2 regions of the Priestia sp. D3YE.R1 genome follow, and region 2 is predicted to be linked to the other one. Evidence: riboswitches for the same ligand, from Rfam matches in the RefSeq annotation. Region 2 holds a riboswitch; the other holds the start of a gene.
The links. Region 2 has a riboswitch for FMN ahead of ACOZIR_RS02720 (ECF transporter S component). Riboswitches for the same ligand answer to the same signal wherever they lie in the genome.

Region 1: linked by a shared signal. The riboswitch ahead of ribE (riboflavin synthase) and the one ahead of ACOZIR_RS02720 (ECF transporter S component) in region 2 are both predicted to bind FMN.

The regions. Positions count from the first base shown of each region.
Region 1 is NZ_JBLTHW010000002.1:706,051-713,960, forward strand. Features, by position in the region: gene ACOZIR_RS15760 (amino acid/polyamine transporter II) at 345-1,379, shown strand; FMN riboswitch at 1,487-1,637, shown strand; gene ribE (riboflavin synthase) at 1,916-2,575, shown strand; gene ACOZIR_RS15770 (bifunctional 3,4-dihydroxy-2-butanone-4-phosphate synthase/GTP cyclohydrolase II) at 2,592-3,785, shown strand; gene ribE (6,7-dimethyl-8-ribityllumazine synthase) at 3,877-4,347, shown strand; gene ACOZIR_RS15780 (hypothetical protein) at 4,786-5,658, shown strand; gene glcT (glucose PTS transporter transcription antiterminator GlcT) at 5,790-6,638, shown strand; gene ptsG (glucose-specific PTS transporter subunit IIBC) at 6,957-7,910, shown strand, end outside.
Region 2 is NZ_JBLTHW010000001.1:517,932-525,841, reverse strand. Features, by position in the region: gene ACOZIR_RS02745 (DUF2663 family protein) at 1-52, opposite strand, end outside; gene ACOZIR_RS02740 (CPBP family intramembrane glutamic endopeptidase) at 141-746, opposite strand; gene ACOZIR_RS02735 (RecQ family ATP-dependent DNA helicase) at 746-2,263, opposite strand; gene ACOZIR_RS02730 (helix-turn-helix domain-containing protein) at 2,287-3,336, opposite strand; gene ACOZIR_RS02725 (ferredoxin) at 3,594-3,842, shown strand; gene ACOZIR_RS02720 (ECF transporter S component) at 3,924-4,499, opposite strand; FMN riboswitch at 4,654-4,797, opposite strand; gene serA (phosphoglycerate dehydrogenase) at 5,097-6,671, shown strand; gene ACOZIR_RS02710 (peptidoglycan DD-metalloendopeptidase family protein) at 6,703-7,392, opposite strand; gene ACOZIR_RS02705 (ATP-binding protein) at 7,564-7,910, opposite strand, start outside.

The DNA.
Region 1 (7,910 bases), on a different contig from region 2:
TCAATTGTATATAATTGAAACATATTTTTTTAAATAGAAAGAATACTTATTTAATAATTTATCTGATTTTTAGAAATTATACAACAGTAAATTGTGAATTTCCAGCAAATATTGAGGAAAATTTAAAAGCTAAAGGGAAAATATCCGTATATTTTGTTTGAAAATGACTGTTATGTTAGGGGTTAAGGAGTTTTTTGTGAGAAATACAAAAAGAAAATGAAAAATAAAAAATAAACGAAAAGGCACCAGCGCTGGGAGATGCGTCGATTTATACGTAAAAAGGCTCGTCTTTTTTTTATCGCTTCTACATATAGTGAACTATGAAGGGTAGAAGGGTGATGGGCATGAAAAGGTGGAAACTCACGCTGCAGGTTGCTGCTACGTATGTAGGCACCGTTGTAGGAGCCGGTTTTGCAACAGGCAAGGAAATCGTTCAATTTTTTACACAGTACGGGGAACTTGGAATGGTTGGAATTTTGGTCAGCGGCTTGTTTTTTATTTGGCTAGGTTCGAAAATGATGCTGCTTTCGCACGCAATTGGGGCTTCTTCTTATCAGCAGCTTAATACATATTTATTTGGTGATGTGCTTGGAAAAGTTGTAAACGGTGTAATGATTGTCATTTTATTTGGAGTAACTTCAGTCATGCTAGCGAGTACGGGGGCAATAGGAAAAGAACAGTTCGGGCTGTGGCCTCCTGTTGGGATGATTTTTACAATTGTTTTAACTTATATATTTATCGCAAGGGGAATTAACGGTATTTTAATGGTTAATTCTCTTGTTGTCCCGATGATGCTTTCATTTGCTTTTATCATTTTTGTGCCAAATATCAGCTATTTCTCACTGATTCAAACGAAGCCGGATTTAACGCTCGTCACACAGTGGAAGTGGGCGGTTAGTCCCTTTTTATACATTTCCCTAAATCTAGCTTTGGCTCAGGCCGTTTTGGTTCCATTAGGAAGTTCCGTGAAAGATAGGAGCGTGATTAAAAAAGGGGCCGTAATAGGAGGATGCGTACTTACGTTTATGCTTGTTTCTACTCATCTTGCCCTTTCCAATTTGCCTTATTCATTTCAACTTGATATTCCGATGAGTGCCGTTGTTAAAAATATCTCAGCGTGGGTGAATGTTTTATTTACGGTAGTTGTGTTAGGCGAGATTTTTACTACATTGATTGGAAATGTATTTGGAATCGCTAAGCAGCTTCAGTCATTTCTTCCCTTGAATGATAAACAAGCTTTTGCGTTTATTATCTTGGCTTGCTTTATTATTGGACAATTCGGATATGCCCAGCTTCTTGGGCTTCTGTATCCAATATTTGGCTATATTGGACTAGCTTTTGTATGGATGCTATGTATTAAAAAAGAAAAAATAAGCTAAAAGCTGGATTTTAAAGAACAGATGTGAAAAAACGAAGTTAAATGATGTGACAAGTCGATTTTACTTTGCTATAATGTAAAACAAATAAGACTATAGCAGTCGAATATATTATCCTTCGGGGTCGGGTGTAAGTCCCAACCGGCGGTGATGAAGCGTATGCTTTTAAGCCCGTGACCCGTTTTCATACGATGTATGTTAGCGGTGGATCTAGTTAAAATCTAGAGCCGACAGTAAAAGTCTGGATGGGAGAAGGATCAGGAAGCACAGTTGTTTTTTTGTGTTGTATTAATAAGGGACAGGTTTGCCTTTTTTAAAGCTACCCTTGTTTTCATACACAAAACATAACTGTTTATTTCGTATACAATTAGCGGAATTTTGCATAGATAAAACTGATTCAGCTCAGCCGACCCCTTGGACATTTGTTCAAGGGGCTTTTTTATTTTCAGTGGTTGGGGGAAAGATAAATATGAAAAAAAAGCAGCTGCTATTTCAAAACGGCATAAGAAGTTGGAATAGCGCCAAAGCAGGTGAAGAAAATGTTCACAGGTATTATTGAAGAAATTGGGAAGATAAAACGTATTCAAAAGGCTACAGAAGCAATCGTTCTTACGATTGATGCGAAGACCGTGTTAGAAGATGTGAACTTAGGGGACAGTATTTCAGTTAACGGCGTTTGTTTAACCGTAACGGCTTACTCTCAAAATGAATTTACGGTCGACGTCATGCCGGAGACGATTAAAGCAAGTACCCTTCAGCTTCTAACTGTTGGATCACGTGTTAACTTAGAACGGGCGATGGCTGCAAATGGCCGGTTTGGGGGGCATTTCGTTAGCGGACACGTTGATGGAATTGGAACCATTGTAAGCAAAACACGTAAAGGAAATGCCTTTTATTACGAAATTCAAGTTGACCCTAAACTTCGTGAATTTATGATGTTAAAAGGATCTGTTTCTGTAGACGGAACAAGTCTTACTATTTTTGATGTCAGCAACCAATCATTTACTATTTCTCTTATTCCTCATACGGTGCTTCACACGGTAGTAGGAGACAAACAGCGAGGAGACAAGGTGAATATTGAATGCGATATGCTAGCTAAATATATGCATCAGATGATGACGAATAAGTCAACTCCCGGCGCCTCGAATCGTTCAGGTAATATGAAAGATTTATTGCAACAGCATGGTTTTACAAATTAACAGTGAGGTGAAAGAGATGTTTCATAAAGTAGAAGAAGCCATTGAAGAGTTAAAAAAGGGAAAAGTGGTTATTGTATGCGATGATGAAGATCGAGAAAACGAAGGAGATTTTATTGCATTAGCCGAAAAAACGACGCCTGAGGTTATTAACTTTATGGCTACTCATGGAAGAGGATTAATTTGTACACCTGTTAATGAAGAAATTGCGCATAAATTGAATCTTCACCCGATGGTAGCGAACAACACGGATGTACATGGAACAGCATTTACAGTAAGTATTGATCATATTTCAAGTACAACAGGTATCAGTGCATACGAACGCTCTGCTACCGTTATGGCTCTTGTAAATGAAGCAACGGTAGCAAGTGATTTTCAACGCCCAGGACATATTTTCCCATTGATTGCAAAAGACGGGGGCGTTCTGCAGCGTGCGGGTCATACAGAGGCTGCTGTTGATTTAGCAGTGTTAGCAGGAGGGAAACCTGCGGGTGTTATTTGTGAAATCATGAATGAAGATGGAACAATGGCACGCGTACCGGATTTAACAAAGATTGCAGAGCAATTTGATTTAAAAATGATCACAATAAAAGATTTGATTGCCTACCGCCGCAAACATGACCAGCTGATTAGCCGTGAAATAGAAGTGAGCTTACCTACGGCATTTGGTGATTTTAAGGCTGTAGGATATACAAATAAACTTGATAATAAAGAACATGTGGCTCTTATCAAAGGTGATATTGATCATAATAGCCCCGTTCTCGTTCGCGTTCACTCCGAGTGTTTGACTGGAGATGTGTTTGGCTCTGAGCGCTGTGACTGCGGTCCTCAGCTTCACGCGGCTCTTACGCAAATTGAAGAAGAAGGACGCGGCATTCTGCTGTATATGCGTCAAGAGGGCAGAGGCATTGGCTTGTTAAATAAGCTAAGAGCTTATAAGCTGCAGGAAGAAGGATACGATACCGTAGAAGCGAATGAAAAGCTCGGGTTTGCTGCGGATTTACGAGAGTATGGAATCGGTGCTCAAATCTTAAAAGACCTTGGAGTCAAACAAATGAAGCTTTTAACGAACAATCCTCGTAAAATTACTGGGCTAAAAGGCTACGATCTTGAAGTGGTAGAGCGAGTGCCTCTTCAAATGCCGGCAGTGGATGCCAATAAAAAATACTTAGATACAAAAGCTAAAAAACTAGGTCATTTATTACATTTATAAGTTTACACTTTTTTTCTTTATAACAAATGAAGCTAATTCATGAAAAGAAATGTAAATAACTATATATTACTACTAGCAGGAGGAACAAGAGATGAATCATTTATATGAAGGAAATTTAGTAGGCACAGGATTAAAAATCGGAATCGTGGTAGGGCGTTTTAATGAATTTATTACAGGCCGTTTACTTAGTGGAGCAGAAGATGCGCTCAAACGTCACGGTGTAGCTGATGAAGATGTAGACGTGGCTTGGGTGCCGGGCGCTTATGAAATTCCATTAATCGCTAAAAAATTAGCTGAATCTAAAAAATATGATGCGGTTATTACGCTAGGAACGGTTATTCGAGGAGCTACTCCACACTTCGATTTTGTATGTAATGAAGTGGCAAAAGGCGTTGCATCTCAAAGCTTACAAACAGGCGTGCCAATTATCTTTGGTGTATTAACAACTGAAACAATTGAGCAAGCAATTGAACGTGCAGGAACAAAAGCAGGAAATAAAGGATGGGAAGCTGCAGCATCAGCTATCGAAATGGCTAACCTTTCAAAAATGATTGAAGGATAATAGATACCATTCCATTTTTTGTGAGTTGAAGAGTTAAAAGAGGCTAAAACAAAAGTATGTTAGTTGGAAGATCCGAACGATGAATCGTTCGGATTTTTTCATTAGTAGGGTGAACGTAGGTTTCATGTATATAGTGGCTTCTAACTGTAGATTAAAGGGTAAGGCAAAGACTCCTGAGGGAAAAGCGGAAGAAGTGTGACCTCGCAGAAGCGTAAGCGACGAGGAGGCTCGGCGTCCGCCTGCGGAAAGCGAAGACTTGCGCAGAAATCAACTGCAGTGCAGCAAGCGATCCATACTATCTCATGTCTCCCGTTTGTTCGTCTTTAGATTGGATTGATGTAGTATGTCTCAATCTCTTTTGAATAGAAGTTAGCCATGTATAATTTGGCTAAAACGTCTTACTCTAAGTAATAATTAGGTCGTAAAAGGGAGACGTCTATGCCTCATTATACTGCTTTTTTTGCATTGATTATTATTAGCACAGCCGTTTTGCTTGCAGTATTCATACGTAAAAAGGATAAAAAGCTAGTCGTTTTGCTTTTTTTTATCATTGGAATGGCTTATGTACTAGAGTATGTTGTATTTGTGCTGTTTGAAAGTTACGAGTACGATCCTGATTTTATGACCAATGAATATTTTGATAATTTGTTTGGGTCCTTAACTTCTCAAACGTTTGCTTTTCCAATCATGGCTACGGTGGTAGCTGCTTATCAATTAAAATTTCGCTATATTTTAATCATTTCAGCTATGTTTATGGGGATTGAAGAATTATTTTTACACTGGGATATTTATACACATCACTGGTGGAAAACAATTTATACAGGCGTTTTAATGACCATCGGCTTTAGTATTTCAAAGATTTGGTATGTATGGCTAACAGAACGTTACATGACATTTGTGCATTACGCTACATTTTTTCTCGGAATGCTCGCCATTACTTCTACTATTATGTTTATGCTGTTAGCATATTTTCATAATAATTGGTTTTATACGGGATGGTTTGCATCGGCTACTCATGATTCCGTAAACGCAACAATGATTTATGTTTGTATAGTTACAATTCTCCTTGTTTGGAGTGTAGTCAACGAATTTTTTATTGGAGCTGGAATGATTATAGCAGGGCTGCGTATAGTAGATATTTTGCTGATTCACTATGGGGTTTTGCTGGTATCTATTACCACTTCACTTGTTTTTTTTACGCTTTTACAAGCGGGTATATTCATTCTGAGCGTTATGCTTCAACATTTTATTATGAAAAATTGTTATGGCACGAGTAAAAAAGACATTGCGTTTCCAGCGAAGAACTACTAAGATAATACGTAACTCAAATAGTTTAGTTCAATAATGTTTGAAACAAAGAAAAATGAATTGACGGTTATGCGTATTATTTGTAAGATAGGAAAGCAAATAATAGAAAGCCGAAACAGGGGAGTGAAGGATTCGTGAAAGAGTCCTTTTTTGTAGAAAAGGTACTTAATAATAACGTATTAATTGCTAAACACCTTACCTATGATGAAGTTGTGCTAATTGGGAAAGGAATAGGGTTCAATAAGAAAAAAGGCGATGAAATCGATGCAAAAGCCGTGGAGAAAATGTTTTTGTTAAAGAGTGAAGAAGAGCAAGAACAGTACAAGCAGCTTTTAGCTCAGGTGGATGAAGATGTAATTGAAATGATGAATGATATTGTAACGCACATTCAAAAACGCGTTAATATTCCTTTGAATGAGCATATACACATTTCATTGACGGATCATATTGCGTTTGCGATAAAACGTTTTCAGCAGGGAATGGGACTTAAAAATCCATTTTTACTTGAAACAAAAGCTTTATATCCAGAGGAATATACGATCGCATCTGAAGTAGTAGAAATTATTAGTCGCAAAATAGGCGTTCAGCTTCCGGTAGGAGAGATTGGATTTATTGCGCTTCATATCCATAGTGCGCTGACTGAAAAAAACCTGCTGGAAGTGAATCAAGACTCGCAGCTTATTCAAACAATTATTAATGTGATTGAAGAATCGCTTCATCTGCAGGTAGATAAAGAATCTGTGCACTATATGAGATTGATTCGTCATTTGCATTTTGCTATTGATCGAGTAAAAACAGGAGAAAAAATAGAAGAGCCAAAAAAAATCGCTTTGCTATTGAAAGAAGAATATCCCCTGTGTTACAATGTGTCTTGGAAAGTGATAAAAGTAATGCAGCAAGCGTTACATTTACCTGTGTATGAAGCAGAAGCAGTTTACTTAACGATGCATCTGCAGCGACTTATAACAAAAACGGATTTATAAAATCATTTCAATACGTGTTACTGATACGATCAGGCATGAGTGAGAAATGAAGCGATGTGTAATTGGATGAGTGTATCCATTTATCGTTTCTTTTTCCTCATGCCTTTTTTTGTTATAAGAAAGCGCAATCATTGAAAGCTTCGCCTCAGGACACCAGGAGATGTAATGAGTTTTCTAGTTAAAGAAAGCGTTTTATGAAAGCGCGTTAATGATTCACGTATCAAATAAATAGCTTGTTGCACACTAAATATATAAAAGGAGGTAAGCGCCGTGTTTAAAAAACTTTTTGGAGTATTACAAAAAGTCGGAAAAGCGCTTATGTTACCGGTTGCGATTTTACCGGCAGCAGGGATTTTACTTGGAGTAGGGACAGCGCTTCAAAACCCTACATTGTTGGATGCAGTACCGGCACTTGGTGCAGACTGGGTTCAATTGGTTTCAAATGTTTTGTCGCAAGCGGGTCAAATTGTATTTGACAACTTATCGCTATTGTTTGCCGTTGGTGTTGCCGTTGGTTTAGCCGGTGGTGACGGTGTAGCAGGTATTGCTGCAATCGTAGGCTACTTAATTATGAACAAAACGATGAGCACAATCTTAGTTGCTACAGGACAACTAGATCCTGACAAAATGGGTGCCAATCCAGCTTACACTAGCATCTTAGGAATTCCTACGTTAGCTACAGGTGTATTTGGGGGTATCATAGTAGGTATTTTAGCTTCATCCATGTATAATCGTTATTTCAATATTGAATTACCATCTTATTTAGGGTTCTTTGCAGGAAAACGATTTGTACCAATCATTACTGGGGTATTTTCAATTATTTTAGGTGTTATTATGATTTTCATTTGGCCGCCAATTCAAAGTGGATTAAATGCTTTCTCTACTAACATGATTGATGCAAACCCAACTTTATCAGCGTTTGTATTTGGATTGATTGAACGTTCATTAATTCCATTTGGACTTCATCACATCTTCTACTCTCCGTTCTGGTTTGAGTTTGGTGATTACGTTAATAAAGCAGGTCAGCATATTCACGGTGACCAAAAGATTTTCTTTGCTCAATTAGCAGATGGCGTGCCTTTAACAGCAGGAACATTCCAAGTTGGTAAATTCCCGTTCATGATGTTCGGATTGCCAGCAGCCGCTCTTGCGATTTATCATGAAGCTCGTCCTGAAAACAAAAAATATGTGGCTGGTATCATGGGTTCAGCTGCTTTAACATCTTTCTTAACGGGTATTACAGAGCCGCTTGAGTTCTCATTCTTATTCGTA
Region 2 (7,910 bases):
TATATTGAAGTGTTTCATCGCTTTCAAAGTCTATCAACTTGTTCCCCAACATTCCACCCCCTCGTATGCTAGTACAACATATGAGTGAATATAAAAGATTATGTGGATAACACTGAAAATAATGGCTGTTTCCTTAACCTTTACTGCATTAGTTCTTCTGGCTGTACAGATTTCCCTTTTGACTTTCGTATCTGCAGGCCTAATAAAAAATCAATGAGAAAATGAGTGAAAATCGTGACATACAAATTTTCAGTCCACCAAAACAGTAGCCCTATTAAAAAGCTTAAAACCACAACCGAAATAAAAAGAAACCACTTTTTTAAATATCGAATGTGAACGAGTGCAAATACGATACTCGCCCAAAAAAGGCCAAACTGAACTTGTATAACCCCTCGAAATAATATTTCTTCTGAACATGCAACGATTAGGCAAATAAAGGCTAGATGAGGAACAGAACGATTAGCAAATAAACGTTCATTGATCCCTCCGTCGTCATATAAATGTTCAGGTACATATTTCATTAGAAGCATATCTCCTCCTACCACCAAGAGAGCTGTGCCTCCCCCGTACAATAAAATAGAAGCCCAATCCAGCTCAAAAAACTGTAAAAAGGAATGCCACGAATCAAATGTAAAAAAACCGATGCCTAAAGCAATAAAGCAGATGAGCAGCTGCGTTACATATAAATTTTTAACCAGCTCTGCATCCGTCATAGATGAAATAAGCTCTTGCTGTGATTTTGCCATTATATCTCTCCTTGACGAAGCAAACGAGCTAATTCTAATTCCCAGCCTTGAAATGTCCATTGCTCTTGCTCACCATTTGTTTTTTTATAGGCTTCTAAATCCAATCCGCAGCAATCGCAACAATTCTGAAGCTCTGATTTTCCCAGCTCATTGAAATAGCCAAGGAGCACCTGCCGACGGCATTCTTTTGCCTCAACAAACCCCTTCATGGCACGGTACTTGTCATGTTTGTTCCGAAGACGTTTATTTACAGCTGCAACAATCGTTTCATGCAGCGATTCAGGAATTTTCCAGGGTTCAACATGTTCATTTTTTACTACATTTTCTCTGTGCAAATAATAACGAATAAATCGCCAATGTGTTTCTTGAATACCCACCGTATAAAGAAAATGAGACTCTACTTGTTTTAAAGGAATGGCCTGATCATGGTTTCGTAAATACGACAAGCAGTATAAGATGGTATCTGAAGAAGGAAGCTCAATTTCAAGTAAAGAATGAGCAAAATCATCGTCTCCTTCAGCATAAAGCAAAATCGCAATACTGTTTTGCTGATCGCGTCCACTTCTTCCAATTTCCTGTACGTATGCTTCTAGCTGCGTAGGTGCATGAAAATGAATAACAAAGCGAACATTCGATTTGTTAACCCCCATTCCAAATGCACTTGTGCAGCAAATGATATCAAGCTGATTTTCTAAAAATTGCTGTTGAACAAGCATTCTTTCATTCGGTTCCATTCCCCCGTGGTAATACTGCACTCGCTGTATCCCATTTTCCTTTAGAAGCTGTGTTAATGCTTCTGTCCAAGATCGGCTGGAACAATAGATAATTCCCGGACTTTGCAGTTCACTAACGTACATCAGCAACTTCTCTTTTTTCTCTTCAATACTTGCAACAAAATCAACTTTCATCGCAATATTACTTCGATTCATGGAATAGATGTGCTCGTTGACCACAGGCAGCGATAAGTAGCGCTTAATATCTTCCACTACTTCCTTAGTCGCAGTTCCCGTTAATGCCAGACATAGCGGACTGCCAAGTTCCTTCCATATATCTCCTAACTGAAGATAATCCAAACGGAAATCATGTCCCCACTGAGAAATACAGTGCGCCTCGTCCACAACGAAAAGGCCTACCTTTGCCTGCTTTAATGCTTCTACTACAACAGCATTTTGCAAAATTTCAGGAGATGCATAAATAAAACGATAAAAAGCTAAATCTTTTAGCGCCCGTCGTTTTTCTTCTTGTTGTAGGAAACTATTTAAGGCAATAACTCGCTTTTCTCCGCTTGCCTTTAGTTGTTGAACTTGATCTTCCATCAGTGAAATTAAAGGAGATACAATCAGCACCGGTCGGTTCAACAAATAAGCTGGGAGCTGATAGCACAATGATTTTCCTGTTCCTGTAGGAAGAACCGCTAACACATTATGACCTGTTAAAATATCTTGAATAATCTCTTTTTGTCCTAGCCGAAATTGGCTATAGCCAAATTGTTTCTGTAGAAGTTGTTCTATCTTCACATCAAACACCACTTTTTTTAGTATCAGGTAAAATGTTTTGCTAATACGAGACGAATCTGAAAATAGGTAACGTCGTCTTTTACTTCTTCCTTTATCATCTTTAATTTATTTGTACGCAAACCTTCAAAAGCCGAGATAATTTCTTCCTGCTGCTTAGGCGATACGTATGCATCGATTGAAAAAGTCGGAACAAACAGAGCTAATTCTGCAATATGATCTTCAATTGTACTTTCTTTTAAACGCCTTATATAAGCAATTTCTTCAAGTGCCTTTCCTTTTTGAAGCCAGCTATACGTTTTTAACGTCGAGCTCGTCAAAGGTAATTCTAAATATAAATCATGTAAAAAAGAAGAAAGTACATGAAAGCTTTCATTATTTTTACTCACTTTTTCAATGATATGATGAATAACTCCTAAAAGTTGAATATGAACATAATGTTCATCGAGTTCATATTGATATGCTAACTGATTTTTTGTAAAGCCTACTCTTTGGTATCCAGTCAGTTGCAAAACAAAAAGAGACGCATCCCGTTCCGTACAACCTTTCAAGCACGTTCGGAGCTCTTTGAATAGCTCGGCAGCCAACTCTTGACGCGTTTGCTTTTGAGACATAATATACGTTTTGACCCATTGAATGACCTCAGGGTTTTTTGAAATGGGTAAAAACCCTTTTTGAAAATACTGTAGGTTTGATAAGGTCTGAATGAACAAAGTGATTCTTGCTAAAAATAATTGAGTACTGCTTGCGAATTTCCATCCGTCTAAAGCCGGATGAAAGGGCCGATCCGTCAGTTCATCTTCAAGGCGTGCTCGTCCCTTATCTGTCATCACATACTTTTGATTTTCAGTTTCTTCAATATACTGCTGTTCTTTTAAATATGCAACGCAGGTTTCAAAAGACCGTTTATCTAAGTAAAGAAATGACTGAAAAAGAAAAGAGATTCCAAAAATTTTTCCGTCTTGAATCGTTTGAGCTGACTTTTTACCTGTTAATAAATGATAAATACCATAGGCGGTTCGTTCACCTTTTAACTGTTTTATACAAAATAAAATGCTAACTTGAATATAATTCAAAGGTGTCAACTTCCTTTCTCATTCATTGTACCAAAAGTGACCAACAGCATGTGAGATAAAGGCTTTTTAGCTCTTTCCTTTATGTATCAAAACGTTTGGATAAGTGAAGAAACCTTGATTTGATAAGCATTCTCAGTGACTTTTCTATTGAAAAGTTTTATAAATCATTTTACAATGAATAAGGAGAAATTTCACTCTTGATTCGCGAAGAGATTATATAATGAGAAATTTTCGAACACTTTACAGGAGGTCTTGTTATGCCAAAATATACAATTGTTGATAAAGATACTTGCATCGCATGCGGCGCTTGCGGAGCAGCAGCACCAGACATTTATGATTATGATGATGAAGGTATTGCATTCGTAACATTAGATGATAACCAAGGTGTAGTAGAAATTCCAGAAGATCTAGAAGATGATATGATGGATGCAATGGAAGGCTGCCCTACGGATTCAATTCGCGTAGCGGATGAAAAATTCGAAGGCGATGCTAATAAATTCGAATAAGTATTGAACAAACCTGTAGTATAGTACATACTGCAGGTTTGTTTATATATAAAAATCGCTCTCCCCGGGAGAGCGATTGAATTAAACAGCAACGCGGCGCGTGATCCATTGCTTCATTTTTGAAAACAATAAGACAAAAATAACCCCTGTTGCTGCTCCTTTTATTAAGTTAAACGGCAAAATACCTGCAACGATATATTGACGTGCTTGTTCACTAGACATTTCTGGCGATTGTAAGAAGATTGTGTACGCCGGTAAAAAGACATAATAATTTAAGACAGCCATGAGTACCGTCATTACAACCGTACCCGTAACCAAACCTATCGTTACGCCTTTAGCCGTTTTAAATCGGCGGAACATGTATGATACAGGAAGAACGAACAGTAAACCAGCTACAAAGTTCGCCACTTGACCAACCGGAACCCCTGTGGCACTTCCTTGAATTAAATAATTCAATAAATTTTTTATTCCTTCTACTATAACAGCAGCCATAGGTCCAAATACAAGTGCTGCTACGAGTGCAGGAATTTCGCTAAAATCAATTGTTAAAAACGGAGGTAATCCAGGAATCGGAAAATTAATCATCATTAAAATGTAAGCAATACTGCTTAACATTCCTAGTATAACCAGCTTTTGAGTTTTCTTACTTTGTTGCATCTTGCCTCTCTCCTTCTTTGTGATCCGCTCTTCAAAGAAGAAAGGTTCAACTTCATATCCCCACGCAAAAACCTCCCAACAAATGATTCGTTGAGAGGAGACATGGCAGGCATATTTAATAAACGTTCATCACATTAGGTTTTGAACGCTGAACCTCCACCTTCTCCCATCCAGACTGTACTGTCGGCTTTGGAATTTCACCAAATCTGCTCGTATGTATTACATATAAGCTCGCGGGCTCAAAACAATTTGTTTTTTTACCGCCGGTCGGGAATTTCACCCTGCCCCGAAGATAGACCAATATTTAATTATGAATTTATTATATGTTATCTCGAATTAAAAGTAAATAAAGAAGTTTTTTTAATTCCTATTAAATTGATGTCTTTTATAAACTTCATTACTGTTTTATATGTAAAATAAGGAAATAAGTGCATAACCAACAGCATTATGACATATTTATAGTTTCAATTTTACGTTTACAATTGTGTATTTGATAACTAATTGTAAAGTTTAAAAAATATAATTGACAGAATTTTTTTAACATGGTAAATTATCAAATATTTGATGATAGTAAAATCCAAGGGAGATGTTCACGTCATGTATAACGTATTAGTAGCTGATTCAATTAGCAATGAAGGTCTTGCTCCACTACTTGAAGCTCCTCATGTGAATCTTACGCGAAAAAAAGTTGAAGAAGTTGAGAATGATTTGCATACGTACGATGCGCTTTTAGTACGGAGTGCTACGACGGTTACAGAGGATTTGCTGGCAAAAATGCCGAATTTAAAAATTGTTGCTCGCGCTGGAGTAGGTGTCGATAATATTGATATTGAAGCCTCAACCAAACGAGGGGTTGTCGTTATTAACGCGCCGAACGGAAATACCATTTCAACGGCGGAACATACATTTGCTATGATGGCTAGCTTGTTTCGGCATATCCCCCAAGGAAATGCTTCAGTCAAAGCGCGCGAATGGAACCGCTCAGCATTTGTTGGAACAGAGCTTAATCGCAAACACCTGGGCATTATCGGATTTGGACGAATTGGCTCAGAGCTTGCGAAACGCGCAAAAGCCTTCAATATGAGCGTTCACGTTTACGATCCTTTTTTAACCTCTTCCCGAGCTGAAAAGCTAGGCGTAGAACTATTATCCCTGGATGAATTACTAGCAGCAGCGGATGTAATTACCGTACACACTCCGCTTACGAAAGAAACCAAGGGATTGCTCAATCATGAAACATTAGCCAAAACAAAGAAGGGTGTATTTTTATTAAACTGCGCACGCGGCGGGATCATTGATGAAAAAGCCTTAGTTCATTATTTAGAAATTGGCCATGTTCAAGGTGCAGCTATTGACGTATTTGAAGTTGAACCGCCGATTGATAACCCTTTGTTACATTTTGATCAAGTTATTACAACTCCCCATTTAGGAGCTTCTACAAAAGAAGCCCAGCTTAACGTTGCTGAAGACGTGGCACATGACGTTCTGCGTTTTCTAGAAGGTAATCCTGTAAGTTCATCTATTAATTTACCAACGCTTTCTAAAGAAGTTTTTGAAAAAATTCAGCCGTTTACGAGCCTTACTAAACAAATGGGAGCTATTTTATCTCAATGCATGCGAGAACCCGTTCAGCATATCTCGATCTCCTACGGAGGTACAGTGACGGATTTAGAAACCACTTATATTACACGGAGCTTGTTATCAGGCTTTTTAACCCATCGTATTGACTCACCTGTTAACGAAGTCAATGCTTCTATGATTGCCAAAGAACGAGGAATTACATTTGGTGAAAAAACATCGGAAGATACGCAAGGATATTCTAATATAATTGACGTTACGGTAACAGGCGAACAGCGTACATTTACGATTACGGGCACTTATATAGCAGGATATGGACCTCGAATTGTTAATATTGATTCGTTTGATATTGATTTTTATCCAGAAGGACATCTTCTTTATATCCGTCACAGTGATCAGCCCGGAGTTATTGGAAATGTAGGGAAAGTACTTGGAGATTTACGTATTAACATTGCTACCATGCAAGTGGGCCGTAAGCAAAAAGGCGGAGAAGCCATTATGATGCTCACGTTTGATAAACTTTTAGATGATTCTGTCATCAATTCATTAAAACAAACAAGCGAAATTGTGACCATACAGCGCATTGAGTTGTGACATTGAAAAAAGAGCCTTAGCGGCTCTTTTTTTATGGACTTATTTTTAACACTTGTCCTGCATTTAAAGCGGTGTTCTCTAAATGATTCCACTTTCTTAGCTGCTCCACATCGACTTCATATTTGGCCGCAAGTTCAGATAATGTATCTCCTTGATGGATAAGAATACAGTTATCAGAAGCCTGATGTAACTGCTGAAAAACCGTGGCAGCTAAATCGTTTTTTACGTATGCCGATAGTTTTTGCTTGTCCAATTTGGCGAGTGGGTTTACCGCATTGGTTTTATCCGGATTCCAACTTCCTTGATGAACTTCAAAATGCAAATGTGCACCTGAAGATCGTCCTGTATTGCCAACCCATCCAATGTTTTGACCTGGGGCTACAGAATTTCCTTCTGCAACAAGTCGTTTCTCTAGATGAGCATAGACCGTTTCGTATCCATTCGTTTGTTTGATAAAAACAACTTGCCCGTATGTATTTGAATAATAAGAGCGGCTCACCACTCCTTTTGCAACAGCATACACCTGTGTACCAACAGGTGCTGCTATATCGATTCCAAAGTGTTTGGCTTGACGAGAACCAAATATATCAGTTAAGACTCCTTCAACCGGCCACTCCCACTGCTTCTCTTCTGCCTTTACCATTTGTCCGCCCAAAAATAAAAGACCTATACACAATCCCATCACTAATACAACCAATATTCTTCTTAACACGTCAATCATGAAGAAAGAACCTCCTATGTAGATCATTGCACACAAAACATACTATATGCCAATTCCTTCTCTTTTAGACTTGTTTATAGAAAAAATAAAGAGATGTGATTCTCCAATGAATCACATCTCTTTGCTATTCTTATTATTTCAGCTGAAGACAAACTGTTAGTTAGCATGTGTTTACTTTGGCAGTTTGATAAAGAAAGTTGTTCCTTCATTTAATTCACTTTCAACTGCAATAATCCCTTGATGTGCCTCCACGATATTTTTAGCGATCGCAAGCCCAAGACCAGTTCCTGACTTTCCTCTCGTTCTGGCTTTATCAGCTTTATAAAATCGCTCAAATACAAACGGAAGATCTTCTTTTGGAATCCCTGCTCCTGTATCTTGAACAGAAAGATGGATTTCGGATTGACTTTTATCAAGATGCAACTTTACTTCTCCGTAGTCATCCGTATGACGAATGGCATTATCAATTAAGTTTGTCAGCACTTGTTCCATACGGTCTGAATCAATCATCGCTTCAA